DNA from 4 places in the Exiguobacterium sp. s50 genome. Region 3 is predicted to be linked to each of the others. Evidence: riboswitches for the same ligand, from Rfam matches in the RefSeq annotation. Region 3 holds a riboswitch; each other region holds the start of a gene.
The links. Region 3 has a riboswitch for S-adenosylmethionine ahead of KNP68_RS13375 (MetQ/NlpA family ABC transporter substrate-binding protein). Riboswitches for the same ligand answer to the same signal wherever they lie in the genome.
Positions count from the first base shown of each region.

Region 1: it holds a riboswitch for S-adenosylmethionine, as region 3 does, so the genes downstream of both, KNP68_RS06650 (methionine ABC transporter ATP-binding protein) here and KNP68_RS13375 (MetQ/NlpA family ABC transporter substrate-binding protein) in region 3, are expected to answer to the same signal.
Region 2: it holds a riboswitch for S-adenosylmethionine, as region 3 does, so the genes downstream of both, KNP68_RS08470 (Na+/H+ antiporter NhaC family protein) here and KNP68_RS13375 (MetQ/NlpA family ABC transporter substrate-binding protein) in region 3, are expected to answer to the same signal.
Region 4: it holds a riboswitch for S-adenosylmethionine, as region 3 does, so the genes downstream of both, metK (methionine adenosyltransferase) here and KNP68_RS13375 (MetQ/NlpA family ABC transporter substrate-binding protein) in region 3, are expected to answer to the same signal.

Region 1 is NZ_JACSLP010000004.1:19,083-22,393, forward strand. Features, by position in the region: gene KNP68_RS06640 (MetQ/NlpA family ABC transporter substrate-binding protein) at 1-130, opposite strand, end outside; gene KNP68_RS06645 (methionine ABC transporter permease) at 161-823, opposite strand; gene KNP68_RS06650 (methionine ABC transporter ATP-binding protein) at 813-1,841, opposite strand; SAM riboswitch class I at 1,919-2,024, opposite strand; gene KNP68_RS06655 (thioredoxin family protein) at 2,478-2,735, opposite strand; gene KNP68_RS06660 (PTS sugar transporter subunit IIC) at 2,923-3,311, shown strand, end outside.
Region 2 is NZ_JACSLP010000005.1:43,425-46,735, forward strand. Features, by position in the region: gene KNP68_RS08465 (GGDEF domain-containing protein) at 1-1,662, shown strand, start outside; SAM riboswitch class I at 1,759-1,854, shown strand; gene KNP68_RS08470 (Na+/H+ antiporter NhaC family protein) at 1,907-3,208, shown strand; gene KNP68_RS08475 (TVP38/TMEM64 family protein) at 3,236-3,311, opposite strand, start outside.
Region 3 is NZ_JACSLP010000011.1:19,109-22,419, forward strand. Features, by position in the region: gene KNP68_RS13365 (aminotransferase class I/II-fold pyridoxal phosphate-dependent enzyme) at 1-301, shown strand, start outside; gene KNP68_RS13370 (iron-containing alcohol dehydrogenase family protein) at 298-1,314, shown strand; SAM riboswitch class I at 1,355-1,459, shown strand; gene KNP68_RS13375 (MetQ/NlpA family ABC transporter substrate-binding protein) at 1,532-2,353, shown strand; gene KNP68_RS13380 (methionine ABC transporter ATP-binding protein) at 2,363-3,311, shown strand, end outside.
Region 4 is NZ_JACSLP010000001.1:411,668-414,978, forward strand. Features, by position in the region: gene KNP68_RS02130 (hypothetical protein) at 1-489, shown strand, start outside; gene metK (methionine adenosyltransferase) at 529-1,737, opposite strand; SAM riboswitch class I at 1,870-1,989, opposite strand; gene pckA (phosphoenolpyruvate carboxykinase (ATP)) at 2,305-3,311, shown strand, end outside.

The DNA.
Region 1 (3,311 bases), on a different contig from region 3:
CGTTTGATGCGCCGACGACGAGTGTCTTGTCATCGCCTGAACCTGATTCTGAATCCCCACCGCCGCAAGCCGCGAGAATCGTAAGTGCTGAAGCTGCCGTTAAACCGAGTACTGTTTTCCATGATTTCATTATAAAACCCCTCCAAATTTTCTATTTAGATTAAGCAGAACGCTTATCAATTACAGATACGAGTCGATCGCCGATGAACTGAATGACGAAGACGATGACCAAGATTAAGACGGTCGCGACGAACGTGACGTCACTTTGTGAACGCTGGAAGCCTTCGAGGAACGCCAAGTTCCCGAGTCCTCCACCGCCGACGACCCCTGCCATCGCCGTGTAACCGACGATCGCGACGATCGTGACCGTGATGCCTGACACGATGGCCGGCAATGCTTCTGGGAACAATACTTTATAGACGATCTGCCATTTTGTCGCACCCATCGACTCAGCCGCCTCGATGACGCCGCGGTCGACTTCGCGAAGCGCGAGCTCGACCATCCGAGCATAGAACGGGGCCGCACCGATGATCAGTGCCGGCAGTGCTGCCGTTGACCCGAGCATCGTCCCGACGACGAGTAACGTGAACGGGATGAGCAAGATAATCAAAATGATGAACGGGATTGACCGGAAGATGTTGACGACCGCGCTGATGACCGTGTAAATCGGACGGTTCTTCATCATGAGCGGCTCGTTTGTGACATATAGGAGCATCCCGAGGGCGAGACCGATGACGAACGTCGCGGCTCCGGCGACGAGCGTCATATAGAGCGTCTCCCACGTCTGTTCTAACATGACTTGCCAATCTACATTAGGAAACATCGCTTTCTACCTCCACTTCCACTGCCTGTGATCGGATTGAGGCGATGGCCCGCTCGACTTCAGCCGGCTCTCCGATCAATTGGATGAATAATGTCCCGAGGGCACCGACTTGTGACTGCGTCACGTTTCCGCCGATGATGTTGAAGCCGATGTCATGCTGCTTCAACACTTCCGACAGAATCGGTTGTTCGGCCGTCTCGTTCAAGAATTTGAGCTTGACGATTTGACCGCTCGGATAACGAGCTTTCAAATGTTCGAACGTTAGCGACATGTCTTCGACCGCGCCGATCTGTTTGACGAACTCTTTCGTGATTGGCTGTTTCGGGTGTTGGAACACGTCGGCGACTTGCCCGGTCTCGACGACCTTTCCGGCCTCCATGACGGCGACACGGTGACAAATCTTTTGGATGACGTGCATCTCATGGGTGATGAGGACGATCGTCAAACCGAGTTTCTTGTTGATGCTGACGAGCAGTTCGAGAATCGAATCCGTCGTCTTCGGGTCGAGTGCGCTCGTCGCTTCATCGCAGAGGAGCACTTCTGGATTCGTAGCGAGCGCACGGGCTATCCCGACTCGCTGCTTTTGGCCGCCCGATAGCTGTGACGGATAGCTATCTTCTCGTCCGGCGAGGCCGACGAGTTCGACGAGTTCTTGAACGCGGCGTTTGCGCTCGCTCGCCGGTACCCCGATGAGTTCGAGCGGGAAGCTGATATTCTCAGCGACTGTGCGCGACCATAACAAGTTGAAGTGTTGGAACACCATCGAGACGTTTTTACGTACCCCGCGTAGTTCCTTTGGTGTGAGTTTCGTCAGCTCGCTGCCGGCGACCACGATTTCACCGCTTGACGGTGCCTCGAGTCGGTTGAGCAAGCGGATGAGCGTCGACTTCCCCGCACCTGAATATCCGATTATTCCAAAAATTTCGCCGCTTTCGATTGTAAGCGACACATCATCGACCGCCTGGACCCGACCGTTTTTCGTGTCGAACCATTTGGCCACATTGCGTAATTGAATCAATCCATTTCCCTCCTGACAACAAAAAAAGTACGCACGTTTGAGCAAACGTGCGTACTTTATCGTACGGACAACGATTGCTCTCATCTTCCAAGGTATACACCTTGCTGGAATTAGCACCATTTCGGATTGCTCCGCGGTTGCTGGGCGTCATAGGGCCAGTCCCTCAGCCTCTCTTGATAAGAGTGGTTGCGTATTTGATTAGCTTTATCATAGCGACACATTATTTTCATGTCAAACTATTTTTTTCAGCAAAATAAAAAAAGGTGCCATCCGAGGATGACACAGAACGTAGCACCTTGAGTCACTGAAGGACAACCCATAGATGAACCTCTTTTGCCCGATCAGAGCATTCATCCTTATATGGGGGATTTTTACCCAACCATCACTCGGTCTTCGAACGGACCATGCAATTACGCGACCGGTGCCCCGACGCTTGATTTTTTTGGGGGACAATCGAAGGGAAGGTCCACCTGAAATCGCGTAAGCTCATGCAGCGGTTGTTCGAAAACGTCTTGATGACGGGAAAATCTCGTCCTATGTTGTGTTCAAGTAAGATGTTGTAATGAATATATCATTCGTGAACTTTCTGTGTCAACTGATTATTTAAAATTTTCAGATTATTCTAATCATCCTATCTCATTTAACGAAAGATAGGACGTGCTGGACGTTTTGAAACGCGTACAAACGATTGCGAACTTGGCCATTCTCTAGCTTCAATAGCGCCGGGACACTCATAACCTGATATGCCTCGAGCTCGTTCGGGATAAAGTTGGCATCGCGTTTTTCAATCTTCAATTCTGGGTCGACCGCCTCGACGACCGAGAGCATCCGCTCAGCCACGGCGCATGTACCGCACATTGGGGCGTATATATATAAGAATCCGTCTGTCATCATTTTGCTCACCTCTCTTCTAAGTATATGAATCCGGCCCAGTCGGTTCAAAAGTTGTGCTCAAATGGAAAATTCTGAACATTTCAACATTTCTGGTTGACGCTCGGCAGAAAGAGGCATAGTATGGTCATTAACTTTATCGCTTTTGTACATAACAGCAAACCAGTAGAAAAGGACAGGTGAATCCCCAATGACGGAAGAGAAGCTTACCGGAAAACAATTTTTAATGAACGTCTTGAACGGCCTCAGTCTTGCCATTCTCATTGCCCTCATCCCGAGCGCTTTGCTCGGTGAATTAACGAAAGCCATCTTGCCTTATTTTCCGTCCTTGCAGTTCATCTTAGATGCGACGACGATTGCGATGCGCCTCTTACCGGTCATCATCGGTGTCGCCGTCGCCATGCAGTTCGGACGATCGGCGCTCGAGGCCGGGACGATCGGCATCGCGACCCAGGTCGGAAGTGGCGCCATCCGCATCGAGGAAGGCGCGTTCCTCATGGCCGGAATCGGTGACGTCATCACGGCTGGTGTGACGGCCGCTCTCGCGACGTTCCTCGTCATGCAGTTGTCGCCACGCTT
Region 2 (3,311 bases), on a different contig from region 3:
ATGTCCGTCCTTGGTTGGAGTATTTGGAGTATGCTATTCGGTTTGACGCTCATCTTGTTCGCTACAGGCGTATTGAACATGCCGGCCATCGAGCCGTTACCGTTCATCTTGATCGCGTTGCTCGTCATTATTTTTCAAATGGACTCCATTGAACGGAAAGGCGTCTACTTTACCTTTTCAGAAAGTATCGTCTTAATTATTTTTCTATTCTTTGATTTTGAGACAGCGCTGTTCGTCAATCAGATTGGACTACTCGTCTTCCAGTTCGTCAACTTGAAACCGCGCGTCGCGCTTCGACGGTTCCGTTTTACGTATCCGTGGAATGCCATCACGTCATTTTTGGAAATCGCCATCCCGGCCAGCGTCTACTTGGCACTTGGTGGTGTGACCGGTCTCGGATTCTATTCCCAAGAATCGTTCCTCCCGCTTGCCGGTTTGATTATTGCCATCATTTTGAACACGGTCGTCCAAAAGTATCAAGTCGGCTGGTGGTTCCGCGTCGACATCCCGGTCCGCGACTTTTTAAGCATCGCGTTTTACACGTATATCGTCAGTCTCGTCTTCATTTTGGCGGCCTCGCTCTTCCGGGAGACAAACTTGCTCGTCGTCAGCAGTATCGCCGCCGCACTCACGTTCTTTATTAAGCGACTCATCATTCAAAAAGGTCGACAAGACGCCTTCAAATCGTTGATTGAACAATATGATGAAGCAAAAGAAGCCGTATCGCTATCGCAAAGCGAGGCACAAGCCATCGAAGTGTTCCTCAGTCAATGTGAGCGACTCAACGAGTACGATGAAGGGTACGTCGAGTTCAAACTGTTTGATCGCACACTTTACTTTGATTTGAAGACGCGCCAGCCGATCGATCGCCATGTCGTCTTTGAATTACTCGATGCAACCTATCCGAACGAAGCCTCGGTCGAGTACGAGATGCGCTTCGAATGGGACGCCCCGCTGTCGAACGAATTTAATGAAGACTATCATAGCTTCATCTCGGTCCGTTCCGAGGAAATCGAAGGAATCCGCACGTGGATTGTGATGACGGGCGAGCACGTCTATGGCTATCCGCCCATCATTCAACGCGAGATTGTCAAACTGCTCAAGTCGTTCAATCGGACGATCAGTCGTTGTCATGAACGCGACCGCCTCTATACCGAGAGCCGGACGGACAGCTTGACGCTGCTTGCCAATGCACGGGCTTTTTATGAATACGGGATTCAACAGATCTCGGACGGCTCGATGTATCCGATTTCCGTCGCGATGCTCGATATCGACTTCTTCAAAAAAATCAACGACACGCACGGTCACCAAGTCGGAGACAGTGTGCTCCAAGAATTCGGTCGCCGCATTCGTCAAGTGCTCCGCACCGAAGACTTTGCCGCCCGTTACGGCGGTGAAGAGTTCATCTTGCTCTTAAACCGTTGTGATGTTGAGGCCGCCGTCGAGATTGCCGAGCGCATCCGTCAACAAATCGAGAACAAACCGTTCCACGTCGACGGAATCGATATACCCGTCACCGCTTCAATCGGTGTCGATACGATTCAGTCGTTCGGCGACAAACGTCTTGACGATACGATTCGTAACGCCGACCGCGCGCTCTACGTCGGCGGGAAATACGCCGGTCGCAACCGCGTCGCCCATTATAATTTCTTAACGACCTGACTCGCCCCCACGTTCATCGCGTGGGGGTTTGCTATTGACAAGCAGATTTGAAACAGGTACGTTAGGGAACGTGTCTTATAACTAAATATCACAACTTTTTTATCAAGAGAGACTGAGGGACTGGCCCGATGACGTCTCGGCAGCGGGTAACCTGTGCCAAATCCAGCGAGCGGTCTGCTCGAAAGATGAAAAAAGTGTTTCTTGTCGAGAGAGCCTTTTTTCAGAAGGCTCTCTTTTTATTTTTATGAATGAGGTGAATCGATTGGAACAACCAACAGCTAACAAATGGGCGCTCTTGCCCTTACTCGTCTTCCTCGTCTTCTTTATCGGGGCAGGCATCTACTATGACGACTTTTATAAATTCCCCGTCTTGATCGCGGCCTTGATTGCCGTCATCGTCGCGGCGATGATGACGAAAGGGAGCGTCACCCAGACGGTCGAACGCGTCGCCCAAGGTGCCGGGAACCCGAGCATCCTCATCATGGTGTTCATCTTCTTGCTCGCCGGTGCGTTTTCAAGCGTCGCCGAAGCAATCGGTGCGATTGACGCGACCGTCAATGCGGCATTGACGTTACTACCGCCCTCGCTCCTATTGAGCGGCCTATTCGTCATCGCAGCCTTCATCTCGATGGCGATGGGTACGTCGACCGGGACGATCGCCGCACTGGCGCCGATCGCTCTCGGCATCCATGAGGAGAGCGGCGTCAATATCGCTATCGCGGCGGCCGCCGTCGTCGGGGGTGCCATGTTCGGGGATAACTTGTCGTTTATTTCGGACACGACGATTGCAGCCGTCCGCACCCAGCGGACGAACATGCGCGACAAGTTCCGGACCAACTTTTGGATCGTCTTGCCGGCAGCCGTCATCACAACGATTTTACTCGCTGCCCTATCGAGCGGAGAATCGACCATCGAGCCGGCGGCGTTTGAATGGTATAAGTTGATTCCGTATCTAGCGGTTATCGTGCTCGCTTTGACGGGAATGAACGTCATCCTTGTCTTGCTCGGCGGCATCGCCCTGACCGGCATCATCGGTCTATTGGATGGCAGTCTAGCCGTCACCACGTACGTCACCGCCATGGCGGACGGCATGATGGGCATGGCCGAGATTTCACTCCTGACATTGCTCATGGGTGGGCTCGTCGGACTCATCTCGCACAACGGCGGACTCACGTACTTGCGTGACGCGCTCACGTCCCGAATTAAAAGACGGGCCGGCGCGGAGTGGAGCATCGCCGGGCTCGTCAGTGCGACAAACGTCGCGACGGCGAACAACACGATTTCGATTCTCGTGGCTGGTCCGCTCGCCGCGAACATCGCCGACGATTATGACATCGAACGTAAAAAGTCTGCGAGTGTACTCGATATCTTCTCGTGCGGGGTCCAAGGTCTGCTGCCTTACGGGGCACAGCTTCTCATTGCGGCCGAACTGACGAACACGGCATCACCGGCGCTCGTGCCGTATATGTTCTATCCGTTCTTGTTGTTCATTTGCGGAGGATTGGCCATCGCCTTTAACTTCCCGCGTTTCAAAAAACGCGCTTAACGAAAACGACCTTGTGAAGCTGTCGCTTCACAAGGTCGTTTGTCGTTTCGCTTCAAGTTCACGTTTCAGCTGCTCGTTACGTTTTCTGAAGGCACGCCGTTTG
Region 3 (3,311 bases):
GGCACGACTGTACGAGGCACGGCGTGATCGCCTGATCGACGGGTTGAACCGGGCCGGCTGGGCCGTCGAACCGCCGGAAGGCTCGTTCTTCGTCTGGGCGAAAGTGCCTGAGGGTGATGCCAAGTCGTTCTCGCGGAAACTGCTGCATGAAGCCGGTGTCGCCGTCACCCCGGGCTATTTCTTCGGTTCGGAAGGGAACGGATACGTCCGCTTCGGCCTCGTCTCACCGGAACCGAAGATTGACGAGGCCGTCGAACGAATCGAGCGGTTGTTTGCCGCCTATGAGGAGGTGCGCGCATGATTCGTCAGGCCGTCCTTGAATATGACCACGCCGATGACGCGCTCGACCGTCTTGATGACTTAGTCGACGGCCGCCGTGCCCACGTCCTGCACGGTCAGAAAGGGTATGACGTCGTCCGAGCCATCTTTCCGGCCATCGCGGACTATCCGGCAACAAGGTTCAGCGGGGAGTGCACGGACTCGGAAGTCAAACGGCTCAAACCGTTGGACGCCGACGTGTTAATCGCCGTCGGAGGTGGCAAGCTCGTCGATACGGCCAAACTCGTCGCCTATCAACGGAACGTCCCGCTCATCGTCGTCCCAACGCTCGCCTCGAACTGTGCGGCGTTCACACCGCTCAGCGTCGTCTATCAGGAGGACGGGAGCTACGACCGCTACGACATGTTCCGCGTCGTCATCGAACGGGTCATCGTTGACTCACGGGTCATCTCGCGCTCACCATATGAATACTTTCGGGCAGGTGTCATCGACACGGTCGCGAAGTTTTACGAGGCCCGTTATTTGAGTGGTGACAGCTCAGCTGACGCCGGCGTCAACACCGGACTCGTCTTGGCCGAGCAGTGCGGGCGTCTCGTCGAACTTGAATTGAGCGAGCACGCTTTTGAGTCGTATAGTGACGACGTCCGCTTCGCGGTCGATCACGTGCTCGCCATCGGCGGCGCCGTCGGTGGATTTGGTGACGCCGGGACACGCGTCGCCGTGGGCCATGCGGTCCATAATGCGCTCAGCCGCTTCGAGTCGACCCACTCATTCTTGCACGGAGACAAGGTCGGCTTCGGCCTGATCATCCAAGAGCGCTTGCGGCGCTCGGCCGATGCTCCGTATTTGGAAGCTTGGTTGAAACGGTTCGGTGCCCCGACGACGCTCGAGACGCTCGGGGTCGGATTTGAGCATATCCCGGTCCTCGTCGACTCCGTCATGACGGAGACCGAGCTGCAACAGTTGCCGGAACCGCTCGATAAAAATTTTCTGAAAATAATTTTTGAAAATTTACAATTATCTATTTACAATTAAAAGAATTAAAAGTAAGATGATAACAACTTAATAGACCGATTGCTTATCAAGAGTGGTGGAGGGACTGGCCCTGTGAAACCCGGCAACCAGATCGTAATGATCATGGTGCTAATTCCAACAGACGAAATCGTCTGGGAGATGAGCGTGTCCGACTTTGACTTGTCGTGCCCGCCACTCTGAATGAGTAGCGGGCTTTCATTTTGGAGGAGGAAAACAAATGAACATCAAACAGAAAACAGTACTTGCAGGAACATCACTACTCGCCGCCATCGCGCTCTCAGCATGCGGACAATCGGACGCGAGCGAGGCGCTCAGCACGGAGTCGCTCACGATCGGCGTCACGGGCGGGCCGCACCAACAGATCGCCGAGAAAGTGAAAGAACTCGCGGCCGAAGACGGCCTCGAACTCGATATCAAAGTGTTCAACGACTATAATACGCCGAACACGGCGCTCGCCGAGGGCAGCCTCGACGTGAACAGTTATCAGACGCTCTCATTCCTAGAACTGCAAAAGTCCGATAAAGGCTATAAAATCGACGACGTGTTCAAGACCGTCGCTTTCCCGATGGGTCTCTACTCAGAGAAATTGACCGACATCGAGGACTTGAAAGAAGGTGACAAGGTCGCCGTCCCGAACGACCCGGCGAACGAGCTACGCGCGCTCCGTCTCTATGAGACAGCGGGACTCATCACGCTCAAAGAAGGATTGACAGACAAGGCGACAAAACGTGACATCGCCGAGAACCCGCTCAACCTTGAATTCATCGAACTCGAGGCGTCGCAGCTCCCGACCCAGCTCCCGGAAGTCGCACTCGCTGCCATCAACACGAACTTCGCGATGGGTGCCGGCCTGTCGATCAACGAGGACGCCTTGTTCCATGAAGACACGGTCGACAACCCGTATCCGAACTACGTCGTCGTCCGTACCGACAACAAGGATGACGAAGTCGTCGCGACGCTCAAATTGTATTATCACTCGGACGAGGTCCGGACGTTCATCGAAGAGACGTTCGACGGCTCAATCGTCCCGGCGTTTTAAGGAGGGCCTATGATCGCACTTAAAGGAATCACGAAGACGTTCACGGTAAATAAAGGTGCTGTCACCGCACTCGACGACGTCTCGCTCACCATCGAGAAAGGCGAGATCTTCGGCATCATCGGCCGAAGCGGGGCAGGAAAGAGCACGCTCATCCGCATGATCAACCTGCTCGAACGCCCGACGTCGGGCCAGGTCGAAATCGAAGGACAGGACGTCACGAAGCTCGACAAACGAGGGCTCTCGAAGCTACGTCATCGCATCGGGATGATCTTCCAACATTACAACCTGCTCAAGACGGCGACCGTCGAAGAGAACGTCGCCATCCCGCTCCGTCTCGAAGGACTCGATAAGCGGATAATCCGCGAACGCGTCGACAAGTACCTCGACATCGTCGGATTGACGGATCATCGGAAACATTATCCGGAGCAACTTTCGGGCGGACAGAAGCAACGTGTCGCCATCGCCCGCGCCCTCGCACATGAGCCGGACATCCTGCTCAGCGACGAGGCGACGAGCGCGCTCGACCCGGAGACGACCGAGTCGATTCTCGACCTGCTTCTCGACATCAATCGCGAGCTCGGGCTGACGATTTTCTTGATCACCCACGAGATGGAAGTCATCGAGCGCATCTGCGACCGGGTCGCGGTCATCGAGGCCGGCCGGATCATCGAAGAAGGGGACGTGCTCGACGTGTTCTCGGACCCGCAGCATGCGACGACGCGCAAGTTCTTGAAGACGAACCTCGATGTCCCGAAAGAGGTCGTCGAAGAATTGAGCACGCACGGGACGCTCGTCAACTTGTCGTTCATCGGCCATCAAAGTGAACAGGCCGTGCTCGCCCAATTGACGAAACGGTTCGGCTTGCTGCCGAACATCATCGGGGGCGGCATCAAAAAGCTTAAAGGAGGTCTCGTCGGTAATCTACTCGTCCATTTGGACGGCGATGAGGGCCAGACCG
Region 4 (3,311 bases), on a different contig from region 3:
AAACTACAACACGATCCACAAGTCGAGCAAGCCAATCATCCGAACCGTCAGTTTGAACAAACGAACACAGGAGGTCCAAAAATCACAGTCGTAACTGGGATGCTCCTCGGCGCCCTCGTCGGCGGCCTACTCGCCTTACTTAGTACGTCAAACCGTGAGAACACAAAACAATCGTTCTCGAGCGCGAAGTCATCGGTCGGCGGTCTCGTCGATACGGTCAAGCAAGACCCGGCCGGAACGGCGTCACAAGTCATCGGTCAAGTGAAAGCAGCGAGCGAGGTCATTCAAGACGTCGCGACCGACGTGCAAAACGTCTATGAAAAAGTCGCCGGTGAAGTCGACACGGTCAAACAAGACGTGAACAAAGTCGTCGGGACGGCGCAAGAAGCGAAATCGGATTTACAATCGATCGGCGAGAAAGTCGTCGAAGCGAAAGATACGGCACTTGGCAAAGAGAACTCAACAACTGAAGACAAGCCGCAAGCCTAAAAAAAACGACCTTTCGAGTGAAAGGTCGTTTTTCTATGCTTATGCGAAACGTTTCGCGCCTTCTTCGAGCACTGCCGCTTTGTCCGTTTGCTCCCATGGGAGTTCAACGTCTGTACGACCGAAGTGGCCGTAAGCTGCTGTCTGCTTGTAGATTGGGCGACGAAGGTCGAGCATCTTGATGATGCCGGCCGGACGGAGGTCGAAGTTCTCACGAATGAGTTCGACGAGCTCAGTCTCGCTCAATTTGCCTGTGCCGAACGTATCAACCGCGATCGATACCGGGTGAGCAACACCGATTGCGTAAGCAAGTTGAACTTCTGCTTTGTCAGCAAGTCCCGCTGCAACGAGGTTTTTCGCCACGTAACGAGCTGCATACGCTGCTGAACGGTCAACTTTGGTAGGATCTTTACCTGAGAACGCGCCGCCGCCGTGACGAGCGTATCCACCGTACGTATCGACGATGATTTTGCGTCCTGTGAGGCCTGCATCCCCTTGTGGTCCACCGATTACGAAGCGGCCAGTCGGGTTGATGAAGTATTTCGTGTCCGCGTCGATGAGTTCAGCCGGGATGACTGCATCGATGACGTGCTCTTTCAAATCAGCTTGGATTTGCTCGAGCGTGATGTCTTCCGCGTGTTGTGTCGAGATGACGATTGTGTCGATGCGAACTGGGTTGTTCGCTTCGTCGTATTCGACTGTCACTTGTGTCTTACCGTCTGGGCGAAGGTAAGCGAGCGTGCCGTTCTTACGAACTTCTGCCAAACGACGTGACAATTTGTGAGCGAGTGAAATCGGGAGCGGCATGAGTTCCGGCGTCTCTTTTGTTGCGTAACCGAACATGAGACCTTGGTCACCAGCACCGATCGCATCGATTTCTTCTTCAGTCATTTGTCCTTCACGAGCTTCGAGCGCTTGGTCAACACCTTGCGCGATGTCTACCGATTGCTCATCGATCGATGTGAGGACAGCACAAGTCTCTGCATCGAAACCATATTTCGCACGTGTGTAGCCGATCTCACGAACAGTTTCACGAACAACTTTCGGGATATCCACGTAAGTTGATGTTGTGATTTCACCTGCTACGAGCACGAGACCTGTTGTGACAGACGTCTCAGCCGCAACGCGGGCGTTTGGATCTTCAGCTAAAATTGCATCCAAAATCGCATCTGAGATTTGGTCACAAATTTTATCCGGATGTCCTTCCGTGACGGACTCCGAAGTGAAAAGTCGACGGTTCAAGTTTGCCATTTCGAAAAACCTCCTATAATAAAGGGTGATGTGTGGACGGTACTCGTTCCCCTTACGCGTTGCTTTGGGACGGTAATGAAAAAAACCTCTCGCCATGTTCAAATGGGAAAGGTTGAATCGTTCTTCCTTACCCTCTTATCGTTCGAAGCTTACGCTTCGCTTCAGGATAGCACCTTTTCCGAATAACAATGAAAACTCGGACGGTTGCTGGGCTTCGTAGGGCCTTGTTCCCTCCACCGCTCAGAATAAGAGTATCCGTTACGAAGACCATCATATAAATGACACCCCGTTCTGTCAAGCGTATCGACCGAATTCGTCAAACTTTTCACAAACGGTCAAATAGTTATGTTTGTGAAATATCAAACATTTTTTTGTCCGTTTTGGTTTTTGTACTATGACCTGGTACAGAATATGTTAGAATGACAATGTAAGAAAGCGCTTACTTTAAAGGGTAAAAAATGCTTGTTTTTGATTAGTATGTCACATATAATAAAAACGTCATACTGATTAAACGCGGAAGTATGCGGATTTCATCCACATCTATTTAGGGGAAAGGTGGGATTCAGGATGGCGACAACGCTCCTGAAAATCGAAGAATTAATTAAAGGTGCCGACATGATGCGGAACTTGACGGTTCCAGAACTGGTGGAAGAAGCCATTCGCAACGGTGAGGGCGTACTGACGAAAGACGGGGCTTTATCGGTCAGTACCGGGAAATTCACAGGACGGTCACCGAAAGACAAATTCGTCGTGCAAGATGAAGTCAGCAATCATTTAGTAGACTGGGGTCCAGTCAACCAACCGATCGCGGAAGAGAAGTTCACCGCGCTACTCGACAAAGTGTTGACGCACCTCGAAACGAAAGACAAGCTCTATTATCTCGAGGCTTCTGCGGGGGCAGACGAGCACTATACGCTCCCGGTCCGTGCCATCACGGAATACGCGTGGCACAATTTGTTCGCCAAACAGTTGTTCTTGCGTGAATGGCCGACGAAAGGTGCCTTCGAGCCCTTCACGGTCATCTATGCACCGAGTTATAAGGCCGATCCAGTCATCGACGGGACGAACTCCGAAACGTTCATTCTCGTCTCATTCGCCAAGCGGACCATTCTGATCGGGGGAACAGAATACGGCGGTGAGATTAAAAAATCGATTTTCTCGGTCATGAACTTCTTGTTGCCGGAACAACATGTGTTATCGATGCACTGCTCGGCGAACGTATCGGACGCCGGCGAGACGGCCCTTTTCTTCGGTCTATCGGGAACTGGGAAGACGACACTGTCGGCCGACCCGGAACGCCATTTGATTGGGGATGACGAGCACGGTTGGTCACCCGACGGCGTCTTCAATATCGAGGGCGGTTGCTACGCGAAGACGATCAATTTGTCGCGCGAGAACGAGCCGGAAATCTACGATGCCATCCGTTTCGGCTCATTGATTGAGAACGTCGTCTTAGACGAGAACCGGGCACCGGATTATAAGAATATCTCGCTCACCGAGAACACACGGGCCGCCTATCCGATTCAATTCATCGATAACGCGATGCTTCCGTCACGGGCCGGTCATCCGAACAC